Regions from separate parts of the Rossellomorea sp. GQ25 genome, predicted to be linked through region 1. Evidence: riboswitches for the same ligand, from Rfam matches in the RefSeq annotation. Region 1 holds a riboswitch; each other region holds the start of a gene.
What was found. Region 1 has a riboswitch for S-adenosylmethionine ahead of AC6CIB_RS15810 (2,3-diketo-5-methylthiopentyl-1-phosphate enolase). Riboswitches for the same ligand answer to the same signal wherever they lie in the genome.

Region 1 (5,104 bases):
AAGAGGGTCTGCCAGTGATCAATTCGTGCTGCAGGCCACTCTGCTACGACAAAAACAACCTTGGCACCTAGTAGAACTTGTTTTCTGAACCATTCCGGGAAACGGATGTCGTAACAAATCAATCCCGCCATCTCTGTGTCTTGAAGGGTGAAGATGCCATCTTCATGCCCAGGAAGTAAATAATGATGTTCATCCATTAGCTTAAACAAGTGAAGCTTCGAATACTTTTTCACCAACTCGCCTTTTGAATTCGTAACTAAAAGGGTATTGGACACCCCATCCTGCGTTTTCTGTGCAATAGAACCACCTACAATATGAATAGAATATTTCTTTGATAGGGCAGACAGGAAGGAGATTGAATCTTTTGCTCCTTCATCAGCGATTTCCTCCATTCTTGTAAGGTCATATCCAGTCGTCCACAGTTCAGGGAGTACAACCGTATCACAGCCTTCGTCACACGCTCTTTTAACCCATTGTTCTACTTTTTGCTTGTTTTTTTCGGGATCCCCGAACACAATATCCATTTGTGCAAGACCTATCTTTTGAATCATTTCTTTCACCTCATTATGGACTTTTGGAATTTATTCCTTTACATTCTTTATTTTCCGTTATATCATTTGTGACTAGAATTTGAAAGTAATTAATTTTCAAAAAAATGTAGTGGGTGAGTGTATGAAAACCTTTAGTAAGGCAAAACGATTAGATTTATTACCTGAACAATTTTTCGCATCCCTCGCGGAAACAGTGAATGCTGTGGTCAAAGAGGGACATGATGTCATTAATTTGGGCCAGGGAAATCCGGATCAACCGACTCCTCCACATATTGTGGAAAAACTGACAGAAGCAGCAGCTTCCCCGTCCAATCATAAGTATCCTCCATTTCGCGGCTTATCGTCCTTTAAAGAGGCGATTGCTGCTTTCTACCTTCGTGAATATGGTGTGGAATTAGACCCGGAAACAGAGGTAGCTGTGCTGTTCGGAGGAAAGGCAGGGTTAGTTGAAATCCCTCAATGTTTATTGAATCCTGGTGATGAGGTATTGGTGCCCGATCCCGGTTATCCTGATTATTTATCAGGGGTGGCATTGGCAGAAGCACGTATGATTAAAATGCCTCTACGAGAGAAAAATGGATTTCTGCCTGATTATCGTGAACACTCTCGTAATGAGCTGGAAAATGCGAAGCTAATGTTTCTGAATTACCCTAATAACCCTACTGGAGCGATCGCCACAAAATCATTCTTTGAAGAAACAGTCACTCTTGCCAATCAGCATGATATTTGTGTTGTACATGATTTTGCCTATGGAGCTATAGGGTTTGATGGAAATAAGCCCATAAGCTTCTTGGAAACAAAAGGAGCAAAAGATGTGGGGATTGAGATTTATACATTATCGAAAACGTATAATATGGCTGGCTGGAGAGTGGGGTTTGCAGTAGGGAATAAGAGTGTCATAGAAGCGATCAACCTCCTCCAAGATCACTTATATGTGAGTCTGTTCGGTGCTATTCAAGAAGCGGCTACCACTGCCCTTTTAAGTTCCCAGGAATGCGTACATGAGCTTGTTTCAACATACGAAGAAAGAAGAAAACTATTAATCTCCGGACTTCAGGAAATAGGGTGGGATGTAAAAGCTCCACAAGGTTCCTTCTTTGCTTGGTTAAAAGTACCTGAGGGATTCACCTCTGTAGAGTTCTCTACTTATTTACTTGAAAAAATCAAAGTCGCTGTAGCCCCGGGAGTTGGCTTTGGAGAATTCGGAGAAGGGTATGTACGTGTAGGACTATTAACCACAAACGAGCGGATAAAAGAAGCGATTTCGCGTATTGAAAATTTAGAATTATTCCATAAAAGGGATTGACAGAAGTTGAAATTGGTGCAATAATCCAACTGAAATAATGAATAATGAAATTCTTATCAAGAGCAGGCGGAGGGACCAGCCCTATGAAGCCCGGCAACCGACTTATTCAAGCACGGTGCTAATTCTTGCAGCAATAATGCTGACAGATAAGAAAGAGTGACTTTATCAAACCTCTTCTTATTTGGAAGAGGTTTTTTGTTTACCCGGGCTTATGAAATCAACATGCGGATAAGAATAGCATGTTTTCAAAAGGAGGCAGGACAACAATGAGTGAAGTGATAGCCACATATGAACTAAAGGGAAAGAGTGGTTCATTCGAGAAAAAGGCAGAGGGAATCGCCCTGGGATTGACGGTCGGTTCATGGACGGACTTACCGCTCCTGGAACAGGATCAATTGCGCAAGTACAAGGGGAGAGTCGTTTCTGTGAAAGAGTGGGAGGGTAAAAATGGACCCAGAGGTAAGGTGCAAATTGGCTATCCCGGTCATAATTATTCAAATGATATCCCAGCCATCCTTACTACGGTATTCGGCAAGCTTTCCCTGGATGGTGAAGTGAAATTAGTAGATATAGAGTTTTCCAGTGACTTAAAAAAAGCCTATCCTGGGCCACGGTTTGGAATAGAAGGAATCAGGGAGCTAACAGGTGTACAAGAAAGACCCCTGTTAATGAGCATCTTTAAAGGCGTAATCGGCAGGGATCTTACCTACCTTGAAACTCAATTAAGGGCACAGGCTCTAGGGGGAGTCGACGTAGTAAAAGACGATGAGATTCTCTTTGATAATTCACTAACACCTTTCACTGAGAGGATCAATATAGGGAAAAGAGTGTTATACGAGCTGTTTGAAGAGACAGGTAAGAAAACGTTGTATGCTGTAAACCTAACAGGAAGGACTTCAGAATTACGTGATAAAGCAAGAAAAGCACGTGAGCTTGGAGCCCATGCCCTTTTATTCAATGTGTTTTCATACGGCCTGGATGTTCTCCAGGAATTGAGGGAGGACCCTGAGATCGGATTGCCGATTATGGCCCACCCTGCATTTGCAGGTGCTGTTGCTTCATCTCCTGCACATGGTGTGAGCTATTCTTTATGGTTAGGGAAATTCTTACGAATGGCCGGAGCTGATTTTTCTTTATTTCCATCTCCATACGGAACTGTCGCATTAGATAAGAACCAAGTCCTGTCGCTCAGTCATGAGTTAACAAAGGATGACGATCAACTAAGAAGATCATTGCCCGTACCGTCAGCTGGCATTCATCCTGCGCTTGTACCGCTTTTGATGAAGGATTTTGGTTTAGACTGTGTCATTAATGCAGGTGGTGGCATCCATGGCCATTCAGATGGGGCAATTGGAGGGGGAAAGGCATTCGTCCAAGCAATTGAAGCAGTTTTAAGAGGAGAGTCTCTGACAGATGCTGCAGATACCCATAGTGAGCTTCGTAAAGCACTATCCCTATGGGGAGAGGAGGTAAAGGTATAGTGACGCGTCCGATCATTTTCTGTGATTTTGATGGCACGATTACAGAAACCGATAATATCATCTCGTTAATGAAATCCTTTGCTTCTCCAGAATGGGAACCTATCAAAGACGACATCTTAAATCAGTCGATTTCCATTAAAGAAGGAGTCAGCAAGCTGTTTTCACTTATTCCTTCATCACAGAAAGAGGAAATGATTCAGTATCTATTAGACACAGCAGTCATACGTAAAGGGTTTAAGGAATTTGTAGATTATACAAAAAAACATGAGATTCCTTTGTATATCGTTAGCGGTGGAATCGACTTCTTTGTTCATCCTTTACTAAAAGAATATGGGCCTTTTAATGGGGTTTATTGTAATAAAGCAAACTTTAACGACTCAACCATAACGCTTCATTGGCCATATCCATGTGACGATCACTGTGAAAATAAAGGATGTGGGTGCTGCAAGCCTTCCATCTTGAGAATGTTGTCTTTAACAGAAGATACAGAGGTCATTGTGATAGGGGATTCTGTCACTGATATCGAAATGGCAAAGCTTGGAGATACTGTGATCGCCAGAGACTATTTGGCACATACATGCGAAGAAAAAGGAATTCTCTATCATCCGTTTGAATCCTTTCACGATTGCTTGGACGTCATTGAAAAAGGAGTGAAAATATGAATTCCTATCAATCTCAATGGAAAGAACTCGCTGATATTAAAAGGGAACTGGCAGCCAGGGATTGGTTTATGGGAACGAGCGGGAACCTTGCGATACGAGTGAGTTCTTTACCTGCTACTTTCCTGGTAACGGCAAGTGGAAAGGATAAAAGGAAGCAAACCGATAAAGATTTCCTGCTCGTGAATGCTCGTGGTGAGGCCATCGAGGATACTCCTTTACGACCATCTGCCGAAACATTGCTGCACAGTCATGTTTTCACAGAAAGTTCAGCAGGTTGCAGCTTACATGTCCATACTGTTGCCAATAATGTGATTAGTGAATTGTATGGGGATGAAGGTGTCGTCACATTTAGAAACCAAGAATTAATTAAAGCGTGGGATAAATGGAAGGAAGATGATTCTTTAACCATTCCAATTATTCGTAATCATGCACATATCCCGACGCTTGCCGAGGAGTTTCAGTCCTTTATTAAAGCAGACAAAGGGGCAGTGCTCATTCGCAACCACGGGATTACGGTATGGGGACGAACCGGTTTTGAAGCTAAGAAACTATTAGAAGCTTGTGAGTTTATGTTTCAATATCAACTCACTCTTTTATCCTTAACGAACACGAGATCATTTACTAAAGGAGGAGTCAGATTATGACGACAATCAAAATCCAAGGGAAAAACCAAGTCATTGATAATCAGGAAGAAGTAGTGAAGTATTTAAGTGAACAAGGAGTCATTTATGAGCATTGGAAAATCGAAAAGCTGGACGAAGGACTAAGGGACCAATACGCTTTAACCGAAGATGATAAAGCGGAAATTCTGTCTACTTTTAAAGAGGAGATTGAAAATATTTCAGAGCGAAGAGGATATCAGGCTTGGGATGTGATTTCCCTTTCCGAGCGCACACCAAATCTTGAAGAGCTTTTAAAGAATTTCCAACAGGAGCATCATCACACAGATGATGAAGTCCGTTTTATTGTAAACGGCCATGGTGTATTTGTTATTCAAGGAAGTGATGGTGATTTCTTTGAAGTGCATCTAAACCCGGGTGACTTAATTTCAGTCCCTGAAAATATCCGGCATTATTTTACATTGAGTGAAGACAAGCAAGTAGT
Region 2 (5,104 bases), on a different contig from region 1:
CCTGCTGTTATAGGCTCCCCTTCCATTTCTTGAGTAATATTTTTCAATAGGATGGGTACACCGGCAAATGCTCCAGTAAGCTTTTTGTCTGCAATCTCCCTAGCCTGTTCGTACATTTTATGAATCACTGCGTTCAACTTCGGGTTGTGGGTTTCGGTTATTTTAATTGCCTCTTCAACCAATTCTTTAGGATGAACTTCTTTTTTCTTCACTAATTCTGCGAGCCCTAAACCGTCGTAGTTTTTATAATGAAAACCCTGCATCCTGCTCACCCCTATTGACTATGTATCTATGAATTTCTACATAATGGGAGAATATCCTTTTTTTAATAGAAATCAATAATACTGTAGCCTAAATAAGATGGTAGTCCCCCAATATAGTAGCACCTATGATTGAGGGCAGTGTCTGTATCTAGAGTTTACTTGCCGATGGATACTGTATAAAAGACTCAAAAAAAGAGGTAATATACCCACATTAGGTATGGACGGTTATAAGTCAGATGGTACTGTGACTCCACATGCCACTTTCCTTGCACTTGAATAAGCACCAATGGAAGCGTTCAAAAACATCCAGGTGTTGAAACGTTTCGATATGTACGAGAAATACGGTTTCCTTGATTCAGTCAATGTAGAGATAGGAGAAGTGACACAAGCCTACCTCGCTTTAGATCAAGGTATGACAATGGTCTCAATCGTCAACTATTTAAAGGATGGAGTCATCAGAGATTACTTCCATCAAGATCAAATAGGGAAATCTCCTGAGGACTTGCTGATAAAAGAGACGTTTTCTATTAAATAATAGTAGCGATAATAATGTAAAAGCCCAAGTGGTTGTATCACTTAGGCTTTTGCATGTAAGTGTTATTGTCTATCTCCACCTCTTCGCCAACGCCTCAATATGACCCGGATCCGTTCGGCAGCAACCACCAATGATACGAGCACCTGCCTCGTACCAAATTTCTGATTGCTCATCAAACACGCAACACGCTTCCCCCCCATGCCACGTTTTAGTCTCAGCATTGTAAGCCTCACCAGAATTCGGGTACAGGATGATTGGTTTGTCAGTGTTTCTGCTTAGTACGCTTATCGCTTTATTCGCCGCAGGAATCGGTGCACAATTCACACCAACCGCAGCGATTTGTTCATCATCATTGAACACGCGCGCGCACTCTTCAATTCCCGTTCCATCACTTATCGTCTCTCCATCCTTTAATGAAAAAGACAGCCAGGCACAGGTATCTGGAAATTCTTTCAAAAGAGAAGCGAGCACCTTTGCTTCCTGCAAGGACGGGATGGTTTCGAATGCCAACAAATCAGCACCCGCCTCCACTAATGCCTCGATTCTGGGAAAATGGAAATCTGCTAAATGTTGATCACTTACTCCATAGTTTCCAACGTATTCAGAGCCGTCAGCAAGGTATGCCCCGTAAGGTCCTACAGAACCTGCAACGATTGGTTTCGGCCGATTCGAATTTCCCACCTCTTCCTTCCAAAAGTCATCCCGAGCCTGTTTGGCAAGATAAACCGTTTTCTTGATTAATTCCAGCGCTTCAGGTTTCTCTATTCCGCTCTTTCGAAAACCATTCACCGTTGCCTGGTAGCTGGCTGTAATCGCACAATCGGCTCCTGCACGGAAATAATCAGCATGAACCTTCTCAATCGCTTCCGGCTTTTCAAGGAGTACACGGGCAGACCAAAGGGGATCGTTTAAATCGCAGCCATGGGATTCTAGCTCTGTGGCTAATGCTCCATCTAAAATAAGTGGGGAATGTTTTTGTAAAATAGCCTCAATGGGATTTAGCTTCAGTTGATTCGACATAACCTGTTCCTCTTTTCTTAACGTATTGTGTTAGATAATAGCTTCCATAGCAAAGGGCGATAAACGGGATTCCGCAATAAAGGGCTATCCTCTGAGTGGGATCAAAGGCAATGCCGATACAGGAAGCGAGACAAAGCAGAAATGACGCAATGGGAACGAGTGGATAGAGCGGCGTCCGATAAGCCAGGTCTTTCACATCGTTTCCTTCCCTTATGTACTGTCTTCGAAATAGAAATTGGGCAGCACTAATGCTCATCCACACGATCACCACCGCAAGACCTGAGACCGAAACCAATACGATGTAGACCGTCCCCGGGGCAATGATGCTTGAAAGCAAGGCCAGACCTCCTCCAAGCATGCTGAAAACAATCGCATTGAGAGGGACTCCCCTATCAGTCAATTTGGCAAAAATCGGTGAGATCGTTTGCTTATCAGCCAGTGACCATAGCATTCTGGAAGAAGCATATAGACCAGAGTTTGCCGCTGATAAAATGGCCGTTATGATCACAAAATTCATGATATCGGCTGCGTAAGGGATTCCAATCCGTCCAAGCACCGCTACGAAAGGACTTTCCAATACACCGGCTGACTGGCTCGGTAATAAAGCAGATAATACTACAATCGTCCCTACATAAAAGATGATCAATCTCACAAGAGTGGTGCGGATAGCTTTAGGAATCGATTTTGATGGATTCTCTGTTTCTCCCGCCGCAACCCCGATCAATTCTGTTCCTGAAAAGGCAAAATTCACGGCAAGCATGGTCATCAAGATGGCAAATGCCCCATTCGGAAACAACCCTGAACTTGTGATATTCGAAATAAACGGAGCCGGCTCTGAATGACTGAGAGGGATGAACCCGACGATCGCCCCTGCCCCAATCACAATAAACGCAACAATCGCAATCACTTTTACTAAAGAAAACCAAAATTCAGATTCAGCAAAAAAACGCACTGACAACGCATTAAGTACAAAAATCAACGCAGCAAAGACCGCGCTCCAAATCCATACACTAATCGAAGGAAACCAACGCTGCATCATCAAGCCAGCCGCCGTAAACTCCGACCCCAATGCCACTGTCCATGTCAGCCAATATAACCAGCCCACGGTGTAACCGGTCCCTGGACCAATGAACTTTGTAGCATAACTATGAAAGGATCCTGTCTCCGGCATATGGACAGAAAGCTCGCCTAAACAAAGCATCACAAGATACACCACCAGTGCCCCAATCAAATAAGCAAGGATCGTCCCAAACGGTCCAGCCTGATGAATCGTATACCCCGAACTCAAGAAAAGCCCGGTTCCGATCACCCCTCCAAGAGACAGCATCACCAAATGACGCGTCTTCATCTTTCTTTTAAAACTCTGTCCTGCGTTTTCCATACAAAACACCCTTCCTTCTATATTTATTGCGGAATGGGTGAACAAACAAAAAACGCACCCTAAACGAGTGCGTCACCGACAAATAAAAGATTGCTCCTATCTATCAGGGTTTGAATCACCCGCTGGAATTAGCACAGTATCTTCACAGACCTGTTGCTGCGGCTTCAAAGGGCCAGTCCCTCCACCTCTCTGGATAAGAAAATATTTTGATTTTTTAAAACTTTATCAATATATCGGAATAATGTCAAGACCATGAAATAGATTAGTAGCCCAGCCTATAGTGCATCTGATATCGAGGTTCTTCGTGACGAAGAGTTATCAGAGCATCCATTCGTTTCAAAGGTGGAGCCAGATCTTTTAAGTGAAGTTGTAACAGTCGATGAGCTGATGCAACGGATGAAGGACAAAAGATTCCGAAACCGCAAATGTCGATTATAATATTGGACCAAGGTTTCGTAGCAGGAATCAGAAATTATTTACGATCCGAAATCATGTTTGTTTCTGGCTTACACCTTTCCCTTCGTCCGGTCGACTGTACGGAGAATCAAATGAAGAAAGCAGCTCATGCCATCATGGATTTAGTGAAGCAATCGTACGAAACTGTTGGAAATACGAATGATCTCGACCTTGCACAGAAATTGAAGGCAGAAGGAGTGAAGCGCTCCCGTATCGATAGGAGCGTCATTTGACCATTGACCAGGTTGTCATTACATATCATGAAGCTGGGTATCAGGGAAAAGATGTTTTTTATGTAATCTTTGTTTTGAGCTATGTGAGTACTGATTCCCCCTTCACATAAGAAATCAGATGAGGAATTCAGCTCACTGTCTTTTCTTTTATTTTTCTTATATTTTTTTAAGATACTCATGTACTACCCCTCGGAAACCAAAGTTGTGTATAATTTCTCCTAAAAACCTTTCCCTATACGTAGCCCAAAGGATCTTAAGATACCCTTTTGGTTACGATACCTTATAAAAAAAACCCATTTCATCAGCTTCCTCCTACCTGACAAAATGAGCTTTTCGCTTATTCTACATCCCGTATTTTTTTCGATAAAAATCATGTTTCGGGTGAAACAACTCTTCATCAGAGTTCCTGACATCTGAGAAATGCTCGACATTATAATGGCCATTCAACGCACGGTTATGATGCTGGATGATCTGCTCCGCCTTTAATACAGATGAGTCCGTCGTCGAATGACCATCCGCTACCAGTGTTACATCCAATCCATTAACGGTTGCATATCGAACAGCGGTGTCGATACAATATTCCGTTTGACACCCCATCACTACAACATGCTTAACCTTTTGATCTGTTAAAAAGCTGAGTAGTGGCGTACCATAAAATGAATTTGTGGCTAATTTATCAAACACAACAGCATCGTCTGGAACAAGAATATCCCGGTGAACGAGAAATCCCTCGCCTTTTCCTCCAGCGACATCCTTATCTCTTATGAAAACGATGTGGACTCCCGTATCAGTGGCCTTTTGGATGACCCGATTGATGGTTTCAACCAGCTTTTCCTTTTGATATACGGCTTGTACCTTTCCATTCCCTTCGATCAATTCCTGCTGGGCATCGATCACGAGCAATGCTTGATTCAATAGAAAAACCCCTTTACCTCATTTTTTCCCTCATGCTATATGGTTGAATTTTATTTGGATTCCTTTCCATTCAAACCGCCCCCTTTCTCATCTATCCTTGAATAGTTTCGACTCATCATTGAGAAAATCCTCTGTTCTCAGTAAAAAAGCAGGAAATCCTGTGGGATTCCTGCTACGTGTCATGATTCATGTACCGCAATATGTTTGGTAAGGAAGACTGGATGGTTCTGGGAGTGTCGTGTACTCGCACTGTTCAGTCGTGTACTGGTAAGGATTTTTAAGAACGCCAAGCAACCGTTCC
Region 3 (5,104 bases), on a different contig from region 1:
ATTTCTTGTTAAGGAAACAGGAAAAAAGGACTTCCTTAAGCAAAGGGTGAGTTACCATCACTTTGTTCCACATGAAAGGTCCTATCTTCTTGAAATTATTGAGCGCATATCGGCTCATCTTTAGGAAATTAATTCGTACTTCCCATGGTCAATATGGATAATAAAGGCTATTATAGTAATCTAGTTACATATATAATGAGATAAGAGAGTAGGAGGACACACTTGAACGGCACAGCACATATGGCAATTGGAGCAGCAACAGGATTTATCGTGGCCAACTCATTTGGAACTGGTCCTGACATAACGGCCGCACTTGTGGCAATAGGCGGGGTATCCGGACTCATGCCTGATATGGATATTGACGGAAAGCTTAGTAACAAGGTTACTTTTTCACCAAAAATGATCAGAGCAGTGGCACAAATCATTGGTTTTTTAATGATGATATACAGCTATCTTGAAGGAATTGGGAAAGAACGATGGCTTGGTATTGGATATGGTGCAGGAATGATGATTCTCTCCAGTTTCATTACCCAGAGAAGAATGCTGATGATTACCGGCATCGGTGTGACTGCATGCGGTTGGCAGCTGAATGAAACGTGGTTATGGTTGTTAGGTATTTATATTTTCATTGCCTCATTCGTTTCACATCGCAGTTATACTCACTCTTTTCTTGGAATTGTATATTACGGCATGATTGCTCATTATCTAGAGTCTTCTTTAATGATTGAGGGAGTATTTGAAGCATGTGTAATCGGGTATGCCAGTCATCTGATCGCGGATATGAAATTTCTCCCTTTTAATAAGAGAGGCATAAAGCTTTTCCTTCCCCTTTCATCCAAAGAAATCTAAAATGTGTTTACACCTACTTGACCATTATTTCCCGATACATTAAAATAATGGAAACACATTAAATAGTTAAATGCGATGAGGAAGAAGAGTAGACGAACGAAACATTTCAGAGAGCTGATGGCTGGTGAGAATCAGTATGGTGAAATCGTTGAATGGGCTTTTGAGCATCCAAGCTGAAAATAAGTAGGTTATGGCGAAGGGTCTCACCGATAAAAGAGACGATGTATCGAAGGCGACTTCTGTACAGATGAGTGCGTTTACACAATGTAAGCGAATGAAGGTGGCACCACGGGTTTCTCGTCCTTTTTCAGAGGATGAGAAGCCCTTTTTGTGTTTATTTTTATTATTTTTCAGCGGAGGGAATTGTTATGAAAAAACAAGTTCTGACTGGTATTAAACCAACAGGCCGTATTCATTTAGGGAATTATATTGGTGCAATCAAACCGGCATTACGATTGGCAGAGAATCAATCCTACAACACAGCTTATTTTGTAGCGGATTATCATGGTTTAACAAAAATACATGATCCGCATGAAATGAAACAACTATCTTATGGAGTGGCCGCAGCTTGGTTAGCATTAGGATTGAATCCTGAGAGGGCGGTCTTTTACCGTCAATCCGATGTACCTGAAATCTTTGAATTGAGCTGGATCCTGTCTTGTTTTGCACCTAAAGGATTAATGAATCGCGCCCATGCATATAAATCAATGGTTGAAGAAAATCATTCCGCGGGCAGGGAGGTGGATGCGGGCGTCAACATGGGATTATTCACCTACCCGATCTTGATGGCGGCAGATATCCTTCTATTCCAAACAGAACTGGTTCCTGTTGGGAAAGATCAAATTCAGCATGTTGAAATTGCAAGGGATATAGCAGAAACCTTTAATAAGCAATATGGAGAAACATTTGTCATCCCTGAATATATCATTCAAAAAGAAACTGCCGTTCTCCCTGGACTAGACGGTCGTAAGATGAGTAAAAGTTATAACAACACCATTCCATTATTTGAAGAACCAAAAAAGCTTCAAAAATTAATCAATAAAATCAAAACAGATTCTTCATCCCCGGAAGAGCCTAAGGATTCTGATTCATCAATCATATTTTCGCTCTATAAAGAATTTGCTACATCCGATCAAGTTGAAGAATTGAGAAGGAGATTTCAAGGAGGAATAGGATGGGGAGAAGCGAAAAAAGAGCTCTTTCAAGTCATGAATTCCTTTATCGAAGAACCGCGATCCAAATATGAAGAACTAATAGCACACCCCCAAAGGCTGGATGCCATTTTACAAGAAGGAGCCGAAAAAGCAAGAGAAAAAACGATTCCATTTATGAAGGAAATTAAAAGAAAAATAGGGATTTTTCATTAAATAAAAAATCGCTCTGTTAAGTTTTGTTGAATCCAATCTTTCATCTGCCGTTTGATTGGAGTGGAATGTGTGCGCCTCCTGCGGAATAGAGGGAGACGAAAAATGCCTCAAAAAAAGGCGTCACTACGTAAATTTTATTTTCGAATAATTCATAATTCTCATTGACATTTGTTCTCCTATGTTATAAGTTATGGGAAAGTTATTTTTCACAATATCATATAGTTTCTTATCAAGAGAGGTAGAGGGACTGGCCCGAAGACACCTCAGCAACCAGCCAAAGTTATAGGTATGGTGCTAATTCCAGCAAGTTGATGTCAACTTGGACGATAAGAGGGAGAACGAACGTACAAAACCTTCTTATTTTCATAAGAAGGTTTTTTTGTTTTTTCCCTTTTCGTTTTCAAGAAAGAAAAGGAGAGAAGAATATTGAAAAAACATATTGATACTTTGCTTGTCCAGGCAGGTAATCGGAAGGATCCTGCAACGGGTGCCGTCAGCCTGCCCATTCATCTATCGACAGCTTATGAACATAAAGGGATCGGCCAATCGACAGGCTATGATTACACGAGAACTGGAAATCCAACACGCAGCACCTTAGAGGAAGCTCTTACTCTATTGGAGGAGGGGTACAGAGGATTTGCCTTCAGTTCGGGGATGGCCGCGATTCAGGCAATCCTTGGCTTATTCTCAAGCGGGGATGAATTGATTGTATCGAAAGACCTTTACGGCGGAAGCTACCGTTTATTCCTACAGTATGAAGCGCAATATAGTATCAAATTTCATTTTGTTGACACAAGTGATGCTGGCTCCATAGAAGAACAAATTTCTAACAGAACCAAGGCCATTTTCCTTGAAACGCCAACCAATCCATTGATGAATGAAGCAAGTATTTCTGAGGTTGCTGGAATTGCCAAGCATAACGGATTGCTTTTAATTGTTGATAATACCTTCTACACCCCTGTTCTGCAAAAGCCTCTCACTGAGGGAGCAGACATTGTTATTCACAGCGCCACGAAATACTTAGGGGGCCATAATGACGTGCTGGCAGGTGTGGTGATCGTAAACACAGAGGAGTTGGCGGAAAAAATCTATACCATTCAAAATTCAATCGGCGCGGTTCTCGCACCATTTGATTGTTGGCTCTTATTAAGAGGGATGAAAACCCTTAGTCTCAGAATGGCTCAGCATGAAAAAAACGCAAGAAAACTAGCAAAATATCTTGAAGAGCATGAATGTGTAACGGACGTTTTATATCCGGGAAAAGGCGGCATGCTTTCCTTTCGTATCGCAAAGGAAGAATGGGTTGCTCCCTTTCTCCGCCACTTAAAAGTTATTACGTTTGCTGAAAGTTTAGGAGGGGTTGAAAGCTTTATCACCTATCCCGCTACCCAAACACATGCAGACATTCCTGTAGATGAACGAAATAAGTTGGGTATCTGCAACAGACTCCTGCGGTTTTCTGTAGGGATTGAATTTATTGATGACCTGATTGAAGACTTGGAGAATGTTTTTCATCAAATGGAAAAAGAGGTGCTTACGTATGAGTAAAAAACCATTTTCACTTCAAACGTCACTCATTCATTCTCACGGATTTGATAAAGAGACAGGAGCGGTCTCTACGCCGATTCAACATGCAACAACCTTTCATCAACAGGATTTTGATCAATATGGAACGTATGACTACAGCCGTTCGGGAAATCCGACGAGGGAAACCGTTGAAGAAACGATCGCCGAATTGGAAGGCGGGATAAGGGGCTTTGCCTTTTCATCCGGAATGGCGGCAATCTCCACAAGCTTCTTATTATTGTCGAGTGGAGACCACGTTCTCGTATCAGAAGAAGTGTACGGTGGGACATACAGAATGATTACCGAGGTCCTCACTAAGTTTGGGATTGAATACTCATTTGTGAACATGAAGGATTTACATGAAGTGGCTTGTTCAATCAAGCACAATACGAAAGTGATTTATATGGAGACACCATCCAATCCGCTTTTGAATATCACCGATATTGAAGGAGTCGTTAAGCTTGCCAAGGCGAATGGATGTTTAACGTTTCTTGATAATACATTCATGACCCCCCTGTTGCAAAGACCGATCAGTCTAGGGGTAGATGTTGTTCTCCACAGCGCCACGAAGTTTCTTGCCGGACATAGTGATGTCTTGGCAGGGCTTGCCGTAACGGGAAATGAAGAGATTGCCAGGAAACTTGCATTCCTGCAGAATTCGTTCGGTGCGGTCCTCGGAGTTCAGGATTGCTGGCTGCTCTTAAGAGGGCTGAAAACATTGCATGTAAGATTGAAGGAATCATCAGAATCGGCTTATAAGATTGCGGGCTTCTTAGAAAAGAGAAAGGAAGTAGAAGAAGTGTATTACCCTGGCTTGAGCTATCACCCCGGTCGTGAAATTCAAGTTCGACAAGCGGAGGGTCCCGGTGCGGTTCTTTCCTTCCGATTAAAAGGGGAAGAGGAAGTGAAGCAACTCATACAAAATGTAAACATCCCGGTATTCGCCGTAAGTTTAGGAGCTGTTGAATCAATTCTATCCTATCCATCAAGGATGTCACATGCTTCTATGCCAAAAGCGGAGCGGGAAAGAAGAGGTATTACAGATGGTTTATTGCGATTATCAGTAGGACTTGAAAACGTGGATGAATTAATTAACGATCTTCAAAACGGTTTAGATAGTATAAAAAAGATCAATCGAAACAACGTGATAAATTTATAAAAAAGGAGGGAATGTCATGAAGCCGTTGCTAGAAGCACTGAAAGAAAGAGTATTAATTGCAGATGGGGCCATTGGAACGTTGTTGTATTCATATGGAGTGGACAGATGCTTTGAAGAACTAAACCTTTCTCACCCAAATGAAGTGTTGAAAGTCCATAAAGAG

Region 2: another riboswitch for S-adenosylmethionine. It lies ahead of mmuP (S-methylmethionine permease); the one in region 1 lies ahead of AC6CIB_RS15810 (2,3-diketo-5-methylthiopentyl-1-phosphate enolase).
Region 3: another riboswitch for S-adenosylmethionine. It lies ahead of AC6CIB_RS04555 (methionine biosynthesis PLP-dependent protein); the one in region 1 lies ahead of AC6CIB_RS15810 (2,3-diketo-5-methylthiopentyl-1-phosphate enolase).

The regions. Positions count from the first base shown of each region.
Region 1 covers NZ_JCAXEQ010000005.1:30,159-35,262, reverse strand. Annotated here, with positions in the region: gene AC6CIB_RS15820 (carbon-nitrogen family hydrolase) at 1-551, opposite strand, end outside; gene AC6CIB_RS15815 (pyridoxal phosphate-dependent aminotransferase) at 673-1,857, shown strand; SAM riboswitch class I at 1,908-2,010, shown strand; gene AC6CIB_RS15810 (2,3-diketo-5-methylthiopentyl-1-phosphate enolase) at 2,124-3,338, shown strand; gene AC6CIB_RS15805 (2-hydroxy-3-keto-5-methylthiopentenyl-1-phosphate phosphatase) at 3,338-4,000, shown strand; gene AC6CIB_RS15800 (methylthioribulose 1-phosphate dehydratase) at 3,997-4,644, shown strand; gene AC6CIB_RS15795 (1,2-dihydroxy-3-keto-5-methylthiopentene dioxygenase) at 4,641-5,104, shown strand, end outside.
Region 2 covers NZ_JCAXEQ010000002.1:211,840-216,943, forward strand. Annotated here, with positions in the region: gene AC6CIB_RS06840 (amidase family protein) at 1-263, opposite strand, end outside; gene AC6CIB_RS06845 (glucoamylase family protein) at 550-798, shown strand; gene mmuM (homocysteine S-methyltransferase) at 868-1,818, opposite strand; gene mmuP (S-methylmethionine permease) at 1,787-3,199, opposite strand; SAM riboswitch class I at 3,293-3,399, opposite strand; gene AC6CIB_RS06860 (hypothetical protein) at 3,748-3,888, shown strand; gene AC6CIB_RS06865 (cysteine hydrolase family protein) at 4,231-4,803, opposite strand; gene AC6CIB_RS06870 (protein adenylyltransferase SelO) at 4,990-5,104, opposite strand, start outside.
Region 3 covers NZ_JCAXEQ010000001.1:830,142-835,245, reverse strand. Annotated here, with positions in the region: gene AC6CIB_RS04570 (NUDIX hydrolase) at 1-124, shown strand, start outside; gene AC6CIB_RS04565 (metal-dependent hydrolase) at 223-849, shown strand; T-box leader at 916-1,157, shown strand; gene AC6CIB_RS04560 (tryptophan--tRNA ligase) at 1,218-2,216, shown strand; SAM riboswitch class I at 2,440-2,549, shown strand; gene AC6CIB_RS04555 (methionine biosynthesis PLP-dependent protein) at 2,643-3,764, shown strand; gene metC (cystathionine beta-lyase) at 3,757-4,941, shown strand; gene AC6CIB_RS04545 (bifunctional homocysteine S-methyltransferase/methylenetetrahydrofolate reductase) at 4,958-5,104, shown strand, end outside.